3 regions of the Rhizobium quercicola genome follow, and region 2 is predicted to be linked to each of the others. Evidence: predicted binding sites of a transcription regulator. Region 2 holds the regulator's gene; each other region holds the start of a gene.
What was found. The regulator PhoB, encoded in region 2, activates phosphate uptake and scavenging genes when phosphate is short. The targets are predictions, from matches to a motif close to TGTCATNNANCTGTCAT.

Region 1 (2,199 bases), on a different contig from region 2:
CTTCGAGATCGTGCACCCAGATGTTTTCGCGCCGGGCGCCGAGTTCGACCAGAAGATTGAGGCAGGCGAGCGCTGCCGCGCCGGCGCCGGAGGTGACGATCTTCGCCTTGGCGATTTCCTTGCCGGCGAGTTCGAGGCCGTTGAGAATGGCGGCGGCGACGATGATGGCGGTGCCGTGCTGGTCGTCGTGGAAGACGGGAATGTCCATCTTCTCGCGCAGCTGGCGCTCGACCTCGAAACATTCCGGGGCCTTGATGTCCTCGAGGTTGATGCCGCCGAAGGTCGGTTCCAGGGCCGAGACGACATCGACCATGCGGGCGATTTCCGGCGCGTCGATCTCGATGTCGAACACATCGATACCGGCGAATTTCTTGAAGAGGACGGCCTTGCCCTCCATCACCGGCTTGGAGGCGAGCGGGCCGATATTGCCGAGGCCGAGCACGGCCGAGCCGTTGGACACCACGGCGACGAGGTTGGCGCGCGCCGTGTATTCGGCGGCCATGGACGGGTCGTCGCGGATGGCGAGACAGGGCGCGGCCACGCCCGGGGAATAGGCGAGCGCGAGGTCGCGCTGGTTGCCGAGCGGCTTCGTGGCCTGGATCTCCAGCTTGCCGGGGCGGGGATACCGGTGGAAGAACAGCGCCTGTTCGTCAAGGTCGCCGCCGGCCGGTGTCTTCGGTGTCGTGGTGTCGTCGCCGCTGCTCATTGCGTCAGTACCCTCTTTCTTAACGGGGTTCTTCTTGCACGAATTCGCCGGTGCGTACAGTTCGCGGCCACGGTTTTGGCAGGGTTCTCACAATCACGTGTGGTGTTGTCATGCTCCTGAAACAGGAGTCTGTTTTCAGGAATGGCAGCACTTGAAACGTGAAAGCATGTGAAACCCGGAGAGGACCGATGGACCAGAGAGTGAGCGAGCCTGCCGTCCGGCATTTCCGGACCCTGTTCATTTCCGACGTGCATCTCGGCTCCAAGGCGGCGAAGACCGATTACCTGCTCGATTTCCTGCGCCTGCACGATGCCGACACGATCATTCTCGTCGGCGATATCATCGACGGATGGCGGCTGAAGAGGTCGTGGTACTGGCCGCAATCGTGCAACGACGTGGTGCAGAAGCTGCTGCGCAAGGCCCGCAAGGGCACGCGGATCATCTATATTCCCGGCAATCACGACGAATTCCTGCGCGCTTTTCCGGGCACGCATTTCGGCGGCATCGAAGTGGCCTCGCGCCATATCCACGAGAGCGCCGACGGACTGCGCTATCTCGTGCTGCACGGGGACGAGTTCGACGTCGTGGTGCGCAATGCGCGGCTGCTCGCCTATCTCGGCGACTGGGCCTACGACATGGCGATCGTCATCAATATCGGCCTTGCCGCCGTGCGCCGTCGGCTGGGCATGCCCTACTGGTCGTTTTCGGCCTGGGCGAAGCAGCAGGTCAAGCATGCCGTCAACTTCATCGGCGAGTTCCAGACGGTCGTGGCCGCGGAAGCACGCAGAGCCGAGGCGGACGGCGTGGTCTGCGGGCATATCCACCACGCGGTGATCAAGGAGATCGACGGCATCCGCTACATGAATTCCGGCGACTGGGTGGAAAGCTGCACGGCGATTGCCGAGCATGACGACGGCCGCATGGAGCTGATCACCTGGAACGTGCTTGCCGGGAACGTGCACGCGGTGACGGCGGGCGCGGGCGCGCCGCAGCCGGCCGACGACACCGGCGAGGCGCAGGCTCTGGTCGGCGCGCTGCTCGCGCGGCACGCCGCCTGAGCCGGGACCTTTGCACAACGGGCCGGTGACGGCGCTCTCCCCGGTTGCGCGCGCGGGTTCGCACTGGCGCGACCCGCCCGCAACATGATAACCGGCAGGATCGACATCAGGTCATCCCGCATGGATTCTCCGTCCTCGCCACCCCCGGCCGAACCGGCGCCGCCGTCGCGATTCGTCGCGCGGATCGCGCTGCTCTTCAGCGCGCCGCTGTTCATCAACGGGTTTGCGCTGCCCTTCTTTCCGGTCTGGCTGGCCTCGCTGTCGTTCGACGCGGCGCAGATTTCGGTGATCCTGGCTGTCCCCATGTTCGTGCGGGTGTTCTCGGCGCCGATTGCTGGCATGATCGCGGATGCGCTGGGCGAGCGGACGCGGCTGCTGCTCTGGTCGGCCGGCCTGTCGCTTCTGAGGGCGCTGGGGCTGTTCGTGTCCCATGCG
Region 2 (2,199 bases):
CTCCAGCGCCAGCCTGCCGCGGCAGCTGGCCCGCGGCATCGAGCATCTGGCCGAACTGACGCTGATGCAGTTGAAGGAAGTGCTGGACGTCTACGCTTCCCGCTCGGCCGAAAAGGCAAAGGCCATTCGCGAGCGCGACGGTGAGATCGACGCGATCTACACCTCGCTGTTCCGCGAACTCCTGACCTACATGATGGAAGATCCGCGCAACATCACGCCCTGCACGCATCTTCTCTTCTGCGCCAAGAATATTGAACGCATCGGCGACCACGCGACCAATATCGCCGAGACGATCTACTACATGACGACCGGCGCGCAGCCGCTCGGCGAACGTCCGAAAGACGACTCGTCGAACACGGTCGGCGCACTCGCCACCTAAGCGCGGGGCGCGCGGGAGCCGGTCCGCTCCCGCGCCATCGCCGCCGGTCTTGGAGCCGGCAGACGTTCGGCTGGAGGTATGCAGCCATCCGGCGGTCTCTCGCCGCCACGCATGAAAACTGTCAACGATGATCGCCGCCCTCGGGTTCTGGCGAAAGCCTTGTCGCGTGACAAGGACACTACGGAGTCCAGAAATGCAGCCGAAAATTGCCGTCGTGGAAGATGAAGAAGCCCTGAGCGTTCTCCTGCGTTACAATCTCGAGGCCGAGGGCTTCGATGTCGACACCATCAACCGGGGCGACGAGGCGGAGGTGCGGCTGCAGGAACGGCTGCCCGATCTTCTGATCCTCGACTGGATGCTGCCCGGCGTTTCCGGCATCGAGCTCTGCCGCCGTCTGCGCCAGCGCAGCGAAACGGAGCGCCTGCCGATCATCATGCTGACGGCGCGCGGCGAGGAGAGCGAGCGGGTCCGCGGCCTTGCCACCGGCGCCGACGATTATGTGGTCAAGCCCTTCTCGACGCCCGAGCTGATCGCGCGGGTGAAAGCCATGCTGCGCCGCGCGCGCCCGGAGGTTCTTTCCTCGCTTCTGAAATGCGGCGATATCGAGCTCGATCGCGAAACCCACCGCGTCCACCGCAAGACCCGCGAAGTCCGCCTCGGGCCGACGGAGTTCCGCCTGCTCGAATTCTTCATGGCCTCGCCCGGCCGCGTCTTCTCGCGCTCGCAGCTTCTCGACGGCGTCTGGGGGCACGATATCTACGTGGACGAGCGCACCGTCGACGTCCATGTCGGCCGCCTGCGCAAGGCCCTGAACTTCTCCAACATGCAGGATGTCATCCGCACGGTCCGCGGGGCGGGTTACTCGCTGGAAAGCTGAGCCCGCGCCGACCACCAGAAGCGCAACGTTTCCAGGGGCGTCAGGCCGGTCGATCGGGCGCATCTTCGGGACAGGCGCAACCCCTCCATTATCCAGAACGAAAAAAAGGCCTTCTTCGTGCTCCGAAAAAGGCCTTTCACGTCGTGGGTCTCTGGAGCGCCTATCGCGCGCGGCGACGCTCGGCCGAGGGCTGGTAGGCCAGCTTGGCGTGGAAGGTGCAATAGGGCGAGCTGTCGGGCGAATCGTTGCCGCAGAAGTGAAACTCGTCCTTCATCGGGTCGCCGATCGGCCACTTGCAGGTGCGGTCGGTGAGCTGCGTCAGAACGAGCTTGCGCGACATCGGCACGACGACATTGCTGCCGGTGGCGCCGCTCGCTCCGCTGCCGGTCACCGTCAGTGCGGTCTCCGGTGCGAAGGCGCTTTCGGAGTCCTCGATGACGTTCATCGTGCTGACCGGGCGTGCCGTCGGACGCAACGGTGCGGAGCGCGGCGCCGCGTTGGCGACGACCGCTTCGGGAGCGGCCGGACGTGCGACGGCGACGGGACGCTTCGGGCGGGTTGCGCTCGGCGCGGCACCACCGGCCTTGGCGCGACCGGGAAGCGACAGACGGTGAACCTTGCCGATGACGGCATTGCGGCTGACGCCGCCGAGCTGTGCCGCGATCTGGCTCGCGCTCAACCCCTCGGCCCAGAGCTTCTTCAGTCTCTCCACCCGCTCGTCAGTCCAGTTCATTGTCGTCTCCGTTCCAGGCCGTTCACAAAGGACGAATCCCTCACCGCGTCCCGGATGGCTCCGAGACTGCAACGCCTTGACTCTTTTGGTGACTAGGTCCGCCGCATGCGTCTAGCAATTATTTACTAACCTAGAGACGGGGTGACTCCGTGACAAGAGTCCCATGAATCGACCCGAATCGATTTTTGGGTTTTCCCCAACTTGCTGTCA
Region 3 (2,199 bases), on a different contig from region 2:
GCGCGTGATCCATGAGCGAGACGAGGCCCACCTTCGCATCGTCGCGGAAGGCGTCAAACTGGTCGAGCACGTTGTCGGTCGAGACCTCGCAGCGCAGGTGGATGCGGTGGTCGGCGCGCAGGCGATTTTCCCGCTCGGCCTCCGCCAGCGCATCGGCCATGGCGCGCATCTCGCCGGTGGCAAAGCCGTCGTCACCTTCCGCCGAGCCCATGCGCAGGCAATCGAACACCGTGGTGATGCCGGAGGTGACGATCTGCGCATCGTGGGCCTGAATTGCCGCGATCTTCATCCAGCGCAGGCCCGGGCGTGGGGCATAATGCGTTTCCAGGTGATCGGTGTGCAGCTCGACGAGACCGGGAATGAGATAGTCGCCCTCGAAATCCTCGCCGCTGTGAAGCGAGCCGCTCGAGATATCGGCGATCCGCCCGTCGCGAACGAGCACGGAGCCCTTTACGATCTCGTCCGGCAGGACGATGCTGGCATTGGTGAAGATCTGCTCGACGGCCATTCATCTGTCTCCTTCGATCGCGGCATCGCCCAGCGGCATCAGCGAGTGGACGGTAAAGGGGCTGCCGCGCTTCGGCTCGACGAAGAGCGCGAGTGCGGTCACGGGCAACGGCTTTCCGAGGAAGCCGGCAAAGGCTTCTTCGAGCGCTGCCCGCACGGCCGGTCGCCGTTCCTGCGAAACGGCATCCGTCAGCGTCATGTGAAAGCGGAATTCGTCGAAAACATAAGGATAGCCCCAGTTTTCAAGATTCTCCCGCTGCGCAGGCGGCAGCGTCTCCGGCTTCCGGCGCGCGATGTCTTCCGCCGACAGGGCCGCACGAAAGGGCTCGAACCGGCGCACGGTCTCCGCGGCAAAGCGCGAGAGCGCCTCGCAGGGGGCACCGGGAACGAGGGCGAAGAAGGGGCCGAGCTGCCCGAGCGTCAGGGACGGGATCTCGAAGGGCGCGCATTCGGCGGAGAACTCGTCAAGCGCCGCCAGCAGCTCGGCTTCCGTGCGGCCGGGCGCAAGCGCAAAGGGTGCCTTCAGCGTGGCGTGGAAGCCGTAGCGCCGCGGCTCCGCCGTCAGCGCGCCGAGCTCCTCCGTCGTGAAGCCGGGCACCTCGGGTGTCGGCACCCGGCCATCGAGAAAGGCGTCGCGCGACAGCCAGGCCGCGGCGGCCAGCGTCAGGGCATCGTCTTTCGGCGGGGTGAAGTAAAGGGCGTAGCGCATCGCATCCTCGATCCTGGCCGCCTTCGGGCCCTGCGCGTTCGGCAAGGCCCTGGCGGTCGTTGCAGTTCCGCTTCGTGCGAGCATCGGAGACGCGTGTCGAAGCGGATGTGGCTCTTCGCCGGCATGTGCGGCACGCGTGTCATTCTCATGTGACGCGGTCATGACATCGCCCGCGCTTCCCGTTCAGATCGCCATCGGTCGCATTTCTCGCTCCCGCGCGCGTCGGAGAGTCACGGATGCCATCCGACCGAACGTCCTTAAAGCGCTTTCGCCGTCGATGTCACGGGGTGCATGCGCTTTGCTGCCGGCAGGAGCGGATTGCGTCGAACATGACGCAGATCGGGTGCCCGGACCGGGAGATCCCGCGGGAGGACTCTCACCCGGTCGGCAGATCGGCAAGGCCTTCCAGCGCGGCGGCAATCACGGCGTCGAGCGGGCGGTCGATATCGACGGTGACGACGAGGTCTTCGCCCGTCGGCGGCTCCAGCGTTCTGAACTGGCTGTCGAGCAGAGAGGTAGGCATGAAATGGCCGGTGCGGTGTCCCATGCGGGATTCGAGCACCGCCCTTGCGCCCGTGAGGAAGACGAAGGCGAGTCTGCCGCCTGCCGCCTTGCGCAGGTGGTCGCGGTAGGCCTTCTTCAACGCGGAGCAGGAGACCACGACAGCATGGCCGTCCGCGGATCCCGTCCGCAGGGCCTTGCCGACGGCGTCGAGCCACGGCCAGCGGTCCTCGTCGGTCAGCGGCGTGCCGGCCGACATCTTGGCGATGTTTTCCGGCGGGTGCAGGGCGTCGCCCTCGATGAAATCGGTCGAGAAGGCCTCCGCGATGGCCTCGCCGACGGAGCTTTTGCCACAGCCGCTGACGCCCATGACCACGACGGGTGCGGGCAGGTGATCGGCGGGTGCCGCCGGCGAAGCGGTGCGGGGGGCGGAGGGCCCCCCGGTTTTGCGATCGGTGTCCGGCACGTGGATCAGGCCGTCT

Region 1: the regulator PhoB is predicted to act here: its motif matches at 813-829, upstream of LRX75_RS12610 (UDP-2,3-diacylglucosamine diphosphatase).
Region 3: the regulator PhoB is predicted to act here: its motif matches at 1,366-1,382, upstream of LRX75_RS04020 (DUF1045 domain-containing protein).

The regions. Positions count from the first base shown of each region.
Region 1 covers NZ_JAJOZR010000007.1:200,397-202,595, reverse strand. The annotation lists gene LRX75_RS12615 (NADP-dependent malic enzyme) at 1-706, opposite strand, end outside; gene LRX75_RS12610 (UDP-2,3-diacylglucosamine diphosphatase) at 895-1,764, shown strand; gene LRX75_RS12605 (MFS transporter) at 1,885-2,199, shown strand, end outside.
Region 2 covers NZ_JAJOZR010000003.1:175,532-177,730, reverse strand. The annotation lists gene phoU (phosphate signaling complex protein PhoU) at 1-379, shown strand, start outside; gene phoB (phosphate regulon transcriptional regulator PhoB) at 573-1,256, shown strand; gene LRX75_RS05985 (GcrA family cell cycle regulator) at 1,417-1,989, opposite strand.
Region 3 covers NZ_JAJOZR010000002.1:115,792-117,990, forward strand. The annotation lists gene LRX75_RS04015 (alpha-D-ribose 1-methylphosphonate 5-triphosphate diphosphatase) at 1-508, opposite strand, end outside; gene LRX75_RS04020 (DUF1045 domain-containing protein) at 509-1,216, opposite strand; gene LRX75_RS04025 (gluconokinase) at 1,593-2,087, opposite strand; gene fba (class II fructose-bisphosphate aldolase) at 2,189-2,199, opposite strand, start outside.